2 regions of the Exiguobacterium sp. 9-2 genome follow, and region 1 is predicted to be linked to the other one. Evidence: predicted binding sites of a transcription regulator. Region 1 holds the regulator's gene; the other holds the start of a gene.
The links. The regulator LexA, encoded in region 1, represses DNA repair genes until DNA is damaged. The targets are predictions, from matches to a motif close to CGAACATATGTTCG.
Positions count from the first base shown of each region.

Region 2: a site for LexA is predicted at 1,886-1,899, ahead of VJ374_RS01725 (NUMOD4 domain-containing protein). Genes of this name have one in related genera too.

Region 1 covers NZ_CP142850.1:1,119,152-1,127,159, forward strand. The annotation lists gene dhaK (dihydroxyacetone kinase subunit DhaK) at 1-465, shown strand, start outside; gene dhaL (dihydroxyacetone kinase subunit DhaL) at 490-1,092, shown strand; gene dhaM (dihydroxyacetone kinase phosphoryl donor subunit DhaM) at 1,085-1,453, shown strand; gene VJ374_RS05760 (hypothetical protein) at 1,541-1,861, opposite strand; gene glpK (glycerol kinase GlpK) at 1,940-3,442, opposite strand; gene VJ374_RS05770 (MIP/aquaporin family protein) at 3,486-4,187, opposite strand; gene VJ374_RS05775 (metal-binding protein) at 4,374-4,844, opposite strand; gene lexA (transcriptional repressor LexA) at 4,876-5,490, opposite strand; gene yneA (cell division suppressor protein YneA) at 5,702-5,989, shown strand; gene VJ374_RS05790 (YneB family resolvase-like protein) at 6,035-6,688, shown strand; gene VJ374_RS05795 (DUF896 domain-containing protein) at 6,802-7,038, shown strand; gene tkt (transketolase) at 7,401-8,008, shown strand, end outside.
Region 2 covers NZ_CP142850.1:308,750-316,757, forward strand. The annotation lists gene VJ374_RS01710 (DNA alkylation repair protein) at 1-868, shown strand, start outside; gene VJ374_RS01715 (GNAT family N-acetyltransferase) at 869-1,210, shown strand; gene VJ374_RS01720 (AAA family ATPase) at 1,248-1,826, opposite strand; gene VJ374_RS01725 (NUMOD4 domain-containing protein) at 1,959-2,486, shown strand; gene VJ374_RS01730 (methyl-accepting chemotaxis protein) at 2,534-4,183, opposite strand; gene VJ374_RS01735 (hypothetical protein) at 4,271-4,447, opposite strand; gene VJ374_RS01740 (NUDIX hydrolase) at 4,592-4,996, opposite strand; gene VJ374_RS01745 (Type 1 glutamine amidotransferase-like domain-containing protein) at 4,993-5,643, opposite strand; gene VJ374_RS01750 (ABC transporter permease) at 5,692-6,690, opposite strand; gene VJ374_RS01755 (ABC transporter ATP-binding protein) at 6,683-7,363, opposite strand; gene VJ374_RS01760 (hypothetical protein) at 7,504-7,953, shown strand; gene VJ374_RS01765 (hypothetical protein) at 7,950-8,008, shown strand, end outside.

The DNA.
Region 1 (8,008 bases):
GAAGTCAAAGCAGTTGCGGAAAAAGTCATCAAGGGCGTTCGTTCGATTGGAATGGCACTCTCACCATGTTACATGCCGGAGAGCGGCAAGCCAGGCTTTGAGTTGCATGATGACGAGATGGAGATCGGAATCGGGATCCACGGTGAAAAAGGACTTGAACGAAAAGCAGTCGCTTCCGTTGATGCGATCGTCAAAGAGTTGCTCGATCGTTTGACGAAAGAAGTACCAGACAAAAAAGTCGCCGTCATGGTGAATGGGATGGGCGGAACACCAGAATCCGAACTGTACATCACGTATAAATATGTCGCGGAAGAACTTGAGGCGCATGGTTACGAGATTGCCCGCTCATTCGTTGGAAACTATATGACATCGCTTGAGATGCACGGGTTCTCAATCACGCTCTTACCAGTGGATGATGAACTGCTCGGATATCTCGATGCAGAAACGAAAGCGATTGGATTCTAATTCAAATAAACGGGGTGTAAAAACATGAAGTTGACGACGGAACAGTTGCAAAGCGCGCTCCTCAAAGCAGCGGAACAGATCGAACAGCATAAGGATGAATTGACGGACCTTGACCGGGAAATTGGTGATGGAGATCATGGAATTAACATGTCGCGTGGCTTCCAAGCAGTCCAGAAGACGCTAGAAGAACACGGCGAATATGAGGATTTAGGAGCTTTATCCAAAGAAGTCGGGATGACGCTGATCAAAACGATTGGTGGGGCATCCGGTCCTTTATACGGGACAGCATTCGTTAAGTTCGCCGGTGCATTCAAAGGGAAAACAGAAGTCGAAGGTGCGGATCTTGCAGACGCTTTCCGCGAAGCGACGGAAGGGATCAAATCGCGTGGGAAATCGGAATTCGGTCAAAAGACGATGGTTGATATCTGGACACCGTTCCAAGAAGCGCTCTCGCAAGAAGGGGACTTGAAAGCGGCAATCGATCAAGCACTTGCTGATACAAAAGCGCGTATCGCAACGAAAGGGCGCGCGTCCTACTTCGGTGAAGCGACGGAAGGCGTACAGGACCCAGGTAGTTTATCGAGTGCTTTGCTACTCAACGAAATTGCGGAGGTGCTTCATGGTTAATCTTGTACTTGTTTCTCATAGTGAAAAACTCGCGGCTGGACTGAAAGAACTGTTGGCAGAGATGGCACCGGATACGCCAGTCTTAGTAGCAGCCGGTCTTGAAGATGGTAGCATTGGAACGGACGCGACACGAATCGAAGAAACACTGAATACACTAGACGACGATGGAGTCGTCTTAACGGATATTGGTTCTGCGACGATGAACACGGAACTAGCACTTGAATTATACAGTGGCGAACGGACGGTACGTTTTATCGACGCACCACTCGTCGAAGGTGCTTTTCTAGCAGCTGTTTTAAGTGGACAGTCGAAATCCGTCGATGAGATTGAAGACGGATTAAAAAATGAGTTTGGCAAATAAGTAATAAATCCCCCATTGCGAATAGGCGAGGGGGATTTATTTCAATTACTTCTATTCATATTAAAACTTAGTAGAGACTCTCATGAATCAAAACGACCGGAGCCACTCTTCTAACCACTCTCTAGGTAAGCAAACTGTAGCTAAATCAAGTGTTTGTAATGCATCCAAAGAATACGTGTTATAAAGATAGAGATCCCATTGTGCATCGATATCGTTTGCTACTTCAGTCGCTTGTTCACTTAATGGATAAGTTCCACGTCCGTCAGTTGCAAGATGATAATAATCATTATGGTAGACATTGATCATATACCGGTAACACCAATCTGCCAGTTCTTCATGCGTGATGTTGCCATCAAGCGCGAACTGAATGTATTCTTTTAGCTGTTGATCAGAATAAATGGTATTCATGAGGCACCTCACGCTATATTTTCTATAAGATATCAAAAACCCGGTCCCTCTGTAAAAGGGATCGGGTTATTAATTAACTTATTTCGATGGTTTAAAGACCATTGTCGCTTCCACTGCTTTTTGCCATCCAGCATAGCGTTGTTCACGATCGTCTTCTTTCATCTCTGGTTTAAACTGATGATCGAGCTTCCATTGTTGTTTGATTTCCGCTTTATCTTTCCAGTAACCGACGGCTAATCCAGCAAGATATGCTGCACCGAGTGCTGTCGTTTCGTTGATTTCTGGACGATCGACAGGAACGCCGAGGATGTCCGATTGGAACTGCATCAAGAAGTTATTGGCTACAGCACCACCGTCGACACGAAGTGTTTTCAGTTCTATTCCAGAATCTTGTTCCATCGCTGTCAACACGTCGCGTGTTTGATAAGCGAGTGATTCAAGCGTTGCCCGAACGAAGTGCTCTTTATCTGTTCCGCGTGTTAATCCGAAGATCGCCCCACGAACATCTGAATCCCAATACGGTGCACCAAGACCGACAAAAGCAGGAACGACGTAAACACCGTCTGTTGAATCGACTTTCGTTGCATAGCCTTCTGAATCTTTCGCGTGTTTCAACATACGGAGTCCATCGCGGAGCCACTGGATTGCAGAACCGGCGACGAAGATAGAGCCTTCGAGCGCATATTCGACTTTTCCATCAACGCCCCAAGCAATTGTCGTCAAGAGTCCGTGGTCAGAAGAAACGGCTTTCTCACCTGTGTTCATGAGCATGAAACAACCTGTTCCGTATGTGTTCTTTCCTTCACCTTCTTCAAAACACGTTTGACCAAAGAGTGCAGCTTGTTGGTCACCAGCGATCCCAGCGATTGGCACTTCGTAACCGAAGAAGTGATATGGTACTGTTTTGTCGTAGACTTCACTCGATTGACGAACTTCTGGTAACATTGACGCAGGAACACCGAGGATATCGAGCAACTCTTCATCCCATTTTTGCTCATAGATGTTGTACATCAATGTCCGTGAAGCGTTCGTGTAATCCGTGATATGCGTTTTTCCACCAGACAATTTCCAAACGAGCCACGTATCAATCGTACCGAAGAGTAATTCACCGTTCTCTGCTTGCTCACGTGCGCCTTCGACATTGTCGAGAATCCATTTGACTTTCGTACCAGAGAAGTAGGCATCAATCAAAAGTCCTGTTTTATCACGGAACTTCTGATTCAAACCTTGTTCTTTTAAGTCGTCACAGATACCAGACGTTTGACGTGATTGCCAAACGAGCGCGTGATAAACCGGTTTACCTGTTTCTTTGTTCCAGACCACTGTCGTTTCACGTTGGTTCGTGATTCCGATTCCGGCGATTTGCTCAGGTTTGATATCTGCTGTTCCGAGTGCTTCAGCCATAACAGCAAGAATCGAACCCCAGATTTCGTTTGCATCGTGCTCGACCCAGCCTGGTTGCGGGAAGTATTGCTTGAATTCCCGTTGTGCCGAGTTGACGATTTTCCCGTCGTGATCGAAGATGATCGCACGTGAGCTTGTCGTACCTTGGTCGAGTGCTAGGATATACTTGTTTTCCATTTCGAAATCCCCCTTGAGCGGTATGTGTTTGTGAAACGTGATCTTAGTAGATCAATTGATAGATGAACACGGCAAGCGCTCCGCCGATGATTGGACCAACAACTGGAATCCATGAGTAGCCCCAGTCAGATGACCCTTTATTCGGAATCGGTAAGATAGCATGTGCGATACGCGGTCCAAGGTCACGGGCCGGGTTGATGGCATATCCTGTTGTACCACCAAGTGATAGACCGATGACGACGACGAGTAAACCGACGATAAGTGGTTTTAAGCCGTCACCGAATGTCGTTAAACCGAGCGCCAAGATACCGAAGACGAGAACGAATGTCCCGATGATTTCAGAAATCAAGTTCGACGGCGTATGGCGAATCGCTGGACCTGTTGCGAACACACCGAGTTTTGCAGCTTGATCATCAGTCGCTTCAAAATGTTTCATGTAATGAAGCCAAACGAGAATGGCGCCGATGAAAGCTCCGACAAGTTGTCCGGCAATATAGACAGGAACGTCTGCCCACGGTAAATCAGAGTTTAAAGCAAGTGCAATTGTTAAAGCAGGGTTCAAGTGCGCTCCACTCTCAGCAGCGACGAATGCTCCTGTCATGACGGCAAGACCCCAAGCGAACGTGATGACAATCCATCCGCTGTTTTCGGACTTCGTCTTTCTCAAGACGACACCGGCGACGACACCATCCCCGAGCAGAATGAGGATCATCGTACCGATCATTTCCAATACAAAGTTATTCATGCAAAAACCCTCCCTTTGGATTAAAGCAAATAATGGTCTTTCTACTTTAAATTACTCCGATTTGATAACGTTTTCAATACATATAATTGAAATATAGGAATGGAAATTTTTTATTTTAATGTTTAAAGATACGGAAAATTGGATAAGAAAACACCTCGTCTTGCCTGCAAGCAAGCAAAAGAGGTGTTAACGACGACGCTTTTTTCTTTTTTTAGGTCGAAACCAACTACTGGAATAATCTAGTAGGATATGAATTGTACTCGCCACCATGATACCAATGACAAAAGCGGGTAGGGAAGCGAACCAGGAATCAATGGTCTCTGACGCGATGACTTGAAAATACAAGCTGAGAAATAATAAGGGAATCACAAGTGCAGCACTATAAAGGAGTCGGATGACATCCCCAATGATCAATCCGTGTGACCAGATCGAGCGGTGGGGCATGATCTTCACATAAGGCATCCACAGGACTCGAAATGGTCCAAAGCGATAATACGGTTCTGACTTTAAATCGAGGTCAGGTGACAACCAAAGCGTACCGACAGCGATACCGATGGCAGTCGGTAACCAATCCGTTTGTTGCGTTGCGACCGAATACGCAACGTAACCCGTCAGTGCGACGGTATTGACGGTATCATGTACATTTCCTGAAGGCATGAAAAAAGACCAGTCGTAACTGGTCCCTCCGTCAATGAATCGTCCGATACACGCCGATTACCTTACCAAGAATGGAGACATTATCGAAATACATCGGATCCATCGAGTCATTTTCTGGTTGTAGACGTACCTGTTGATCTTCTAAGAAGAACCGTTTCACCGTCGCTTCGCTATCTTCGGTCATAGCTACGACGATTTCTCCGTTTTCTGCTGTGTTTTGTTGGCGTACGATGACGCGATCGCCGTCAAGAATACCTGCGTTAATCATTGATTCACCATCGATCGTCAACATGAAGACCGTTTCGTTTCCTACATAATGTGCAGGGAGCGGGAACTGTTCTTCGATGTTTTCAATCGCTGTAATCGGAAGACCAGCTGTGACTTTCCCGATGACGGGAACATGAACGATAGCTTCCGTGATTTCTTCAGGCTTATCAAGCAATATCTCAATCGCACGTGGTTTCGTCGGGTCACGGCGAATCATTCCCCGTTTCTCGAGTCGATCCAAATGACCGTGTACCGTCGAGCTAGACGCGAGTCCGACTGCTTCTCCGATTTCACGAACTGATGGTGGATACCCCTTCAGTTTCACTTCAGAGACGATGTAGTCGAGAATCTCTTGTTGGCGCTTAGACATTTTCCGCATACGAATTGCCACCTCTTTCTGGATTGAAGTTTGAAATGTAAGAATATATGTTTCTAAATTCACTATAACATAGAACAAATGAGCGTACAAACAATTGTTCGACATTTTGTGTTGACCGAACACGGGTTCTGTGTTTATTATGAATTATGCGAACAATTGTTCCGCGAACGTTTATTCTAACTCATTCATTTCATATTTGGAGGGATTCATGATGATTCATACGATTCGTACTCATGCTTTTTCTATTCTCTTCTATGCATTAAGTATTGCCTTCGTGATCTTTTTACTCACACCACGCCCAGATGAAAAGGTAGCACAATTGATGACGGCTTCCGTTACGGTCGATGAGAACGCTACAGTCGAACAAATTGCTGAAGTCTACAATGATGGTTCGATGTCAGATGAGGAATACGTCAACTGGTTGATCAAAAATAATGATGTTGAGACAAAACATGTCATCTCAAAAAGCAAAATCGTTGTACCAATCGCACAACAATGACAAAATGGAAAAGTTGTGAAAGAACGAACAGGGATGTGAGGTACGATGAAGGTCGTGATTTATTGTCGAGTATCGACCGAAAAAGAAGCACAAGATAGTTCGATTGAACGCCAACGGATGGAGCTTTCGAAGGTTGCGTCTCAAAAGGGGTTTGATGTCGTAGATATCGTCTCTGAAAAAGAGAGTGGATATGATGTTGATCGGGAAGGGATGCTAACAGTTCTTGATTATGTGACACGCGATACGGTAGATGCGGTCCTCGTGACGGATGATACACGGATTGGTCGAGGGAATGCAAAAATCGCTATTTTGCATACATTCAAAAAACATGGGGTCCGCTTGATGACGCTTGATTCAGATGGAGAATATCAACTTGCGGATGCAGAAGCGATGGTCCTTGAGATCGTCTCACTCGTGGAAGAATACCAACGGAAACTGCATAATGCAAAAATCGCCCGTGGCATGCGGCGAGCAGTCGAACAAGGTTTTCGCCCGGAACGAAATCTCAATCGCCAAGGAGAGAACGCAGGACGTAGTCGAAAAGACGTACCGATCGAAGAAATTGTACGTCTTCGAGAACTCGGATTGACGTTTTCTGATATCGCCATCACCTTGCGGGGGATGGGGCATGATATTTCAAAAGCAACGGTCAATCGTCGATATCTTGAATACCGCGAACTGACACCTAGCCCGGAATGAGAAGCAAGTAACCCGTCGACTGACGCGGTTAACTTGCTTTTTTTTATAAGCTCTTTTACAGTAAGAATACAATTGAACTACTCAAGTTTGAGTCATAAAGAAAGAGGGATTCCATGTTATCACAAGAACAATTAGATCGAATTAATGCATTAGCGAATAAATCAAAAGTTGAGCCGTTATCGGAAGCGGAAACGGCAGAGCAAAAAGAATTACGTGCAGCGTATCTCGCAGCATTCCGTGGATCGTTCAAAAACCAACTCATGGGTATGAAAATCGTCGATGAAGAGGGAACGGACGTAACACCTGAGAAATTGAAACAAGCACAAGAAGAAGAACGGAATAAACAATAATCGTTCGTTTCTTTTATAGAAGAAAGAGGTCTCGCGTCAAGCGGACCTCTTTTTTGTTTAGAGCGAGTATCTTTTTTGTTTAGAGCGAGTATCTTTTTTGTTTAGAGCGAGTATCTTTTTTGTTTAGAGCGAGTATCTTTTTTGTTTAAAGTGAGTAGATGAGGAAACATTGTACGATAGCAATACATCTTAATAGTGATCTTTCATGGATTCATGCATCCTGTATGAGTCGACAGAACGGCTATAGATAGCGCATTCATTTTAATGTGACATACTATTTAGAAAAGTTGTATCACATTTAAGAGTGTGCTAAAATGAGTAGGAATTTGTGAAAAAGAGAGAGGATGATTGTTTTGACGAACATGACGACAGTAGAACAATTAGCAATTAATACGATTCGTACCTTATCGATTGATGCCGTACAAAAGGCGAACTCGGGTCACCCAGGTATGCCAATGGGAGCAGCGCCGATGGCATTCTCGCTTTGGGCGGATCATATGAACCACAACCCTAAAAATCCAGAATGGTTCAACCGCGACCGTTTTGTACTTTCAGCCGGACACGGTTCGATGCTTCTCTACTCACTCCTCCACCTATCGGGATACGATCTATCGATGGATGATCTTAAATCATTCCGTCAATGGGGATCAAAAACACCGGGTCATCCGGAATACCGTCACACGGCTGGTGTAGATGCAACAACGGGTCCACTTGGTCAAGGGATCGCGATGGCAGTTGGTATGGCAATGGCAGAACGTCATCTTGAAGCAAAATACAACCGTGACGATCTCAACGTCGTCGATCACTTCACATACGGAATTTGTGGAGATGGAGACTTGATGGAAGGTGTCTCAGCTGAAGCGGCTTCACTCGCAGGTCACCTTGGTCTTGGAAAATTAGTCGTATTGTATGATTCAAACGATATCTCACTTGATGGCGATCTCGACAAATCATTCTCTGAAAACGTCCA
Region 2 (8,008 bases), 810 kb from region 1:
GATCGGGGAGCTGGAACGACTCGCACCGCAGTTTACTGGATTACCAGGGATCGTTTTTCCCGAGTATGTCGAACGGACAGCAACACTCGTTGACTGGAAGCTTGCGTTAGAGACACTCGTTAAATTGACGCCGTATTCGACGTCTGAGTTCGCTGTCCGGCGTTTTCTACTCGCTGATCAAGAGCGTTATCTCGAGCAAGCACTCATGTGGGCAACATCAGACGATGAACATGTTCGGCGCTTAGCGTCGGAAGGGACACGACCGCGTCTGCCATGGGGACAAGCGATTCCGAGTCTGATTGCTGATCCGCGACCGGCGTTACCGGTTCTTGACGCGTTACTACAGGATCCGTCACTCTACGTCCGAAAAAGTGTCGCCAATCACTTGAACGATATTTCAAAGACACATCCGGAATATCTGATTGAGCGGATCGAACGTCACTTAGGAACAGATCCGAACACGGACTGGATTTTGCGCCACGCCTCCCGGACGTTACTCAAACGCGGAAATCCAGAAGTCTTACAGTTATTCGGACACGTTACGCAAGGGGAGGTCGAGATTACAAATTTAGTCGTCTCGCCGGTTACGATTGGTGGAGAGCTTGACTTCTCGTTCACTGTGACGAGTTCAGTTCCACAACGTTTACGCTTGGAGTACGCGATCGATTACGTCAAACAACGCAGAACGAGTCGGAAGGTGTTTCAACTGCGGGAGCGGGAAGTTAAAGGTGTCTTACAAGTCGAAAGACGCCAATCGTTTCGGAACATGACGACGCGTGTCCATTATCCTGGTACACACACATTGACGATTTTGATTAATGGAGAGGCTTACGCGACAGCAACGTTTGAGGTCGAGGAGGAGAGCTGAATGCAAGGACGGCATCCGGATTTTAAAACGTCACGATTATTTGTTGAAGCAACGGATGAAGAATCGGGTTGTAAGTGGACGTTGCATGCGATACGTGAGAAAACGATCGTTGGAACGATTATTTTTACATGGGATGATTCAATCGGAAGCCTGCGATATACGTCAAATGATGAAGACGATCAGCACGGGTACATCACGGAAGCTTTGACATCGATTTTGCCTTATCTCGCACGGACGTTATTACTGAAGCGTGTCTATAGTGAAGCGGGCAGTGACACGGTCTGGCGTCGGAACGGATTTCAGTTGCAGGCGAATCGATATGCACGCGAACTTCATCATTAGAGCCCCGTCTGCTGAGCAGAACGGGGCTTATTTGTGATTAGACCGTTGTTTTCGACCAGTTGAAATGGTCGCAAATCGCTTCAGCGCTTTCACGCGCACTTAACTGTTCCGTATCAAGAAAGAGATAATTGACGTCCGGCAATTCGCCTGGTAGCGAGCGTGTCCGGTATCCGTCCGCCGTCTCGCGTAAGTCTTGTTCAGAAGCGGCGAGGTCACGCTTCGTTACTTTGTGCGTCAATCGGTTTTCGGTCGTGTTCCGGTGCAGACGGGTCGCGACCGGCGCATCCAGTTCAACGATATAGACGTCAGCACCTGCTTGTTCGAACAACTCAACCGTTTCTTCGATGAACTCGAGACCACCACCTTCGACGCCGAATAGACAGAGGAATGTAAACAGGACACCTTCGAGCGAACTGTTCGCCATTTCCTTGAACATCTCGCGCCGAATCGTATCTTTTAAGCGGTGATGGGCGGGTTCAGAGAAATCAAAATAAGGCAATAACAAGTCGATCGTCTGGTGGTTATGGAAGACTTTCATCTCCGTCAACCGTTCGATTTCCTGACCAATCGTCATCTTTCCGACTGCTTGGGGACCAAGTAACAAAACAAATTTCATGGACGAACCTCATTTCCTTTTTCTGCTAAGAATAGCACATTCCGATGAGTGACATCACTAGAACGTTTGTTCGTAATTTGGTATAATTCAGGTATGAAGTCCCGTCGTGTCCTTGTCTGAAGGAGGACAACTATGCAAGAGCAATGGAAGGCCGTCATCGGCTATGTAGGTATATATGAAGTCTCGTCACTTGGTCGCGTAAGGTCGCTTGATCGGACAATCGTGACGTGTCGCGGCGTCCGACAACGCCGAAAAGGTGTCTTGCTTCGACCGCGGCTCAATCGAGAAGGATATCGGAAAGTCACGCTCTATCAACGGGGGCGAGGAGAACGAGTGCAGGTTGGTCTACTCGTTGCGCAAGCTTTTCTGACGGTTGACGTCACGGAAGCGCGACTCGTTCGACGCAACGGTAAACGAGCTGACGATCAGTTATCGAACTTGGACGTGTTGCCTTCATTTGATCAGCAGTATACCGAACTACTTGGTGAGTTTGATCTCTTATTAGAACAACATGTGACACTGTCATCATTCCAGATTCGAGCGATTCGCGCCCAATATGAAAAAGGGAAGACGATTCGTCAACTGGCGGAGCAGTATCAGGTGACGGAGAACCGGATTCGCAATATCATCGATAAAAAGGAAGCACGTTATATCGGCTGAGAACAGAGGAAAAGAGCGCTTGCCAGGAATGGCAGGTGCTCTTTTTGTTAAGACGACGATTCGCTCGAGCGAACGGTCTGTTGCAACGAACTGATCCGTGACTCGAGTACCGCGCTATGTGTCTTCAATTCCGTTTGCTGAATGACGTGGTGTTGCATTTGGTCCCCGAGTACTTGGCTATAGGACGAGAGCTCTGACATCAACTTTTGGACAGATTGTAGATGTTCCTGCATATTCGACTGGACTTCTGCGACGATTTGACGTTGGTGTTCGACGGTCCCCAGTGTCGTCTCGATCGTCGTCGCTTCAGTCAGCATCTGTTGCAAGTGCTCCGTTGCCGTCTCAAGCTGTTGTGACGTCGAGAGAAACCGTTCCGTCATCTGCGAGAGCGCTTGTTCGACTTGATTGAGCCCTGTCGTCCACGTCTGATTGACCTGACGGATGTGGCCCGTACTCGTCCGGATATCGATCGCTAGTCTTTCGACTTCCTTGGCCACGACCGTGAAGCCACGACCGGCTTCGCCGGCACGAGTTGCCTCGATCAGCGCATTTAGCGATAGGCGGCGCGTCTCTTCAGCGACACGCTGGATGTGGGAAATTGAGGTCTCCATCTGCTGCTGTAGATGTGAGGTCTGTTGCAAGATTTGCTCTGTCGTCGCGGATTGTTCCTTCAGCAAGTAGCTTTCTTGTTGTAATGTCCCAAGTGTCGTGTGATTCGTCTGAACAGTCTGTTGAAAACGAGTTACGGCACGTTGGCTGTTCAGAAGTGTCGTTTGCATTTCGCTTAACGCATCGTGTCCTTGGGCAGTCAAACGTGTGGAGGCGATGATCGTCTGATTCATCTGCGTCGATTGCGCAAGTAAGGAACCGGCGACTTCATCGACGGCATGCACCGATTCATCCATCGCGGATAAATGCGATGAAAAGTGGGGCTGGACGGATTCAAGTTCCTGACTGGCTTGTTGCATCTCGACCGTCAAATCCCCAATCTGTTGCATCAATTGATTGTATTGAAACGTGAGCTGTTGTAACTCAAAGGTCGTCGTCTTAAGTGTTAACGGACGATACGATCGCTTCGCATGGGCTTCTTCAATCTGTAGAGCGAGTTTCGATAACGGTGCTAGTTGTCGTTGAATTCGCCAGCGGATCAAGAGGCTGATGCTGACAAGTGTGATCACGCTCACCCAGATGAGTGTCCAAGCTAAATCTCGAGCAGGAGCGATTAATTTATCGCGATCGGTCGTCAGCAAGATGACGTCATCAAGTTCCGGAATCGTCATCGCGACAAGAAACTGGTCTTGATTTGAAAAGGCATATGTACGAGCTGTTTTTAAATGCTGTAGTAGTTGTTTCCGTTTTGCTGGGTCGAGTGTCAACGGTCGGAACGCCTCACTCGTGTTCAGGCTCTGAAAGCGAGTCGTGTAGTCATCACGTGATAAGTCGGTTCGCTGTTGCTGTTGCAATCGTTTAATGGCACGCGTACGGTCTGTTGCGTCATTCGGATATGCGAGAAACGTTGCCCGGACGTTCACGTCAAACATCGTTAATTCGCGCATCAGCCGTTCCTCAGTTGCTGCGACGGATTGTTGGTACGACGCGTAAACACTCAGACCACTGATCACGATCAGTCCGATGGCGACGATCGGAATCAGCCATCCATTTAATTGTTGTGCCAGTAATCGTTTTTTCTTTGGCATAAAACATCTCCTCCCGTATTCCTATCGGGAGGAGATAGCTCAACATGTATGAAGGCGTTGTACGACTTGTGTAAAGGTCTTGTGAATCTAGTTCACGTAAATCGGAAGGACAGTCGCAAGATGTGTCATAAGTGCTTGTGTCTCTTCTTTTGGTTCAGACGTGACATAAATGATCAACGCAGCAGCAACGATGACAAAGATGGCAATGACAAGAATGATGAAGAACGGCATCTTACTTTTTCGTTTTTCGGCTTGACGGTCCATGAAAGATTCCCCCTTAATAATGTATACGATAGATATATTTAAGGGATTCCCTGTTCATTACTTTAAAAACACGACAACTGTCCGGTAATGAAAAAAAATACTGTCTTGTCTGACGAGAGCGTTGGACAGGGCAGTATATTACGTTCAACTAAGGAGAGACCAGACATCATATCGCTCAAAATCAGCCAAAATATTTGGAGCGATCAACTGACGGATCATTTCTTCGTCCGCCCAGAGATAAGCGTCGTGTTCTGCGGATAACTGAACGCTCGTCTGGTTCGTCGAGCAGACGTACATCAACAAAATGATTTGCCGATCGGGATGCGTTAGGAAGCTCGAGGCATAGAGTAGACGCTCCGGCGTAACCGTCAACTGTGTCTCTTCTTTCATCTCGCGAACAAGACTGTCGAGCGGCAGTTCACCGAAGTCGATCTTTCCACCTGGACATTCCCATGTTCCGCCGCCGAAGTCAGCAACAGCACGGCGGACGATCAGGAGACGTTGCTCGTGAATGATGATGCCTTTGACAGCAGGGACGATCGCCGTCATTTGACAGGACTCCGCGATAACACGACGGGATCGGTTCCTTCTGTTTCGATCAGGTACTGATCGCACAGATAGATCCCGCTTGCGTCAGCAAGTCCGAAGGCACGGCTCGTGCCTTCTTCCGTAAAGGATTGCACGAGGTGGGCGGCTTCACCCCACGTCTCGTAATGCACACAGACGACCGCGTCTTTCAGCAGGGCAAGACCAGGCAAGCGAAGGCGTCGATTGTCGCGTTGGTCAATCTCCGGAATCACGCACCGTTCAGGCGAAACGAGGGCACCGGCAGAAAAGCCAGCGACCGGAACACTGTTTACGAAACGCGACTGGATGATGTCACCAATCGGTGTCGCGACCAAGTATTGCTGATACAATTCGGTCTCGCCACCGGAGATGATGATCCCTTGACATTGCTGTAGTTGCGCGAGCTGTTCATCCGTTGGCGCGTCAGACAGTGGTAGATGGACGAAGGACGAAATACCCTCTTCCTGCAACGCTTCCGTATAAATCGAGGCGTAGGTCACCCAGTCCTTACCAGTACGTGGGACATACAGAATCGCGACCGGACCACCATTCGTTAATGCAGCAAACCGTTTTTGCAAATTCGGTGTAAATGGAGGACCGCCTCCAAATAAGAATAAATGAGTACGCATGAAGTCATCCCTCCAACCATGTATTAGAAAAAGTATAGCAGAAATCAATCAATTGGAAATATGCTGGTAGAATGATTGTCTGCGGAACCACGCGTGATGTTGTTTCCGTTCTTGAAAGAGAACGAATAGTACAAAGGCGATGACGAGACCGCGTCCAATCCATGGTAAGACGAGAAGACCGTAGTTCATCGCAGCCAACAGTTGGAGCAAGAAGCGGCGCTTACTCGGATCCCGCAGATACGTGATCAGTGGGAGTTGCTGGTGTGTCTGCTTGAATAGTCGTAGATGAAGGAAGGGTCGCTTTCGATGAGACGGCTTCGGTAAGGCACCGTTCAATTCAAGGACGGTTGTTGATAAACTCGACTGTCGTTTCATCGACAACAGAATGTCCTCCGTTAATCCGTCCTCACGTCGTGACCAGTGCCGGACATGGAGAGATCCGAACAGTAACACACCCAGTGCGACAACGAAGAGAACAGGGTGCGGTTGAAGCCAAAGCAGGAGCAACAGGGAGATGCGTCCTGCTGCCAGGAAGAGATGACCGCTCCATTTCCGCAAGAACCGTTGCCCAGATAACCGGTATGTCCAGAAGCTAAAGAACGGTTGGAGTAAAGAAAGCGCGAGACTAGTCAGCAGTACGGTGATACTAGATTGGTCAAACCGGATGTGATGTAGCGGGAAACAAAGTAGATGTAAGCCGGCCGTTAATAAGAAAATCCGCACGAAGTGATACCGAACAGAATACCGCTTCATTCGGACGATCGCTCCAGAAACCGGTTTGAAGAAGAGACGATCCGCCGGTTCGAACCAAGCGTAAAAGGCGGGCAGGAACCCGTACAGCATCCAACCGAGTAAGATCCAAGCGATCGGAACGGTTTGGACCCAGTCCGCTTGACCATTTAAGATCTGAACCGTCTCATAGATGATGAACAGACCGACTGGAATGACGAGATACAGCAAAATCGTCCAATCGAAAACTTCTCGAAAGAAGCGACGCTGTTCCGCATGCCGTCGACGGATCCGTTGCTTCAAAAAGGTTTCAATCATGCTCGAGCACCATCGCTTCCATGATGTCGAACAAGCGGGCACCGGGCTGACCAGAGGCTTCACCGATTTGAGCGAGTGTCCCTTGATGTTTGATGCGCCCTTGATCAATCCAGACGAAGTCGTCACACAGACGTTCCGCGGAATCAAGGACATGGGTGACGAGCAGAATCGCTACGCCACGCGTTCGTTCTGCTTCGAGTAAATGTAACAACCGAATCGTTGCGACCGCGTCGAGACCAACGAACGGTTCATCGATGATCAAGCAGTCTGCGCGTTGCATCAAGGCACAGACGAGCATCACCTTCTGTTTCATTCCTTTAGAAAAAGAGGATACATAGTCACCTGTGACGGCATGCAGTTCGAACGTCTTTAAGAGTCGTTCTGTATAGGCATGATCCGTCTCGTGGAGCGAGGCGACCAGTTCAAGATGCTCGGCGAGCGTCAAATATTCGTAATAGGTCGGCTGTTCCGGAATATAGGCGAGGGAGACCGGTAAATCGATCTCTCCTTCGACCCAAGGCAGCGTACCGAACATCGCTTGAATCGTCGTACTTTTTCCTGCACCGTTCGTACCGATCAAACCGGTGATGGATCCAGGCTGTAAGGCAAACGCAATCTCGTGTAAGACGGGCTGACCGACGTCATAACCGGCTTGGTGAATGGATACATGCATGTGAAACATCTCCTTTCACTACATCTACTGATAGAAGGAGAAAAATGTTTCACAGCAACAGAAATCAGCAGAACCATAGTAAAAAATGTAACAGGTTAAAAATAGCAAATGGGCTATAATGGAAATATCAATTTTAGAGGATGAGCGTGATGCAAGCAGTCAAACGAATTTATTTCCGAGAGTCCGGCATGGGAAGAGGACAGACGTTTTGGTGGGACCGTGCAAGTCAGACAGTTCGTGTGGAAGATGAGGAAGGATTACTATGTCCATGGTATCTGAAGGGGCTCCTCTTTATAGATGAAGGAGACCATCCGTTATTCAGAAAGCTGACGGAAGAGGACATCTATCTGATCGACATGTGGTCAGATTTATTCGATGCCGAGAAATGGCGGGAGTACTGGAATCCTGAAAGCCTTACTATGACGGATGGAACGGATTGGGAGATTCATGTGACGACAGAACACGGCACAGAAAAAGTGTCACACTCAAACGTGTTTCCACCTGGATGGTGGATGATTCGAGAACTCTTATACGGTTACTACGATGCCAGGAGTAATCGAGAAGATGAAGAAGAGGAGGGTGAACTATGAAACGAGCACTACTGTATCTAATTCCGTTTGCGTGGCTAGGACCTTACCTCGATTG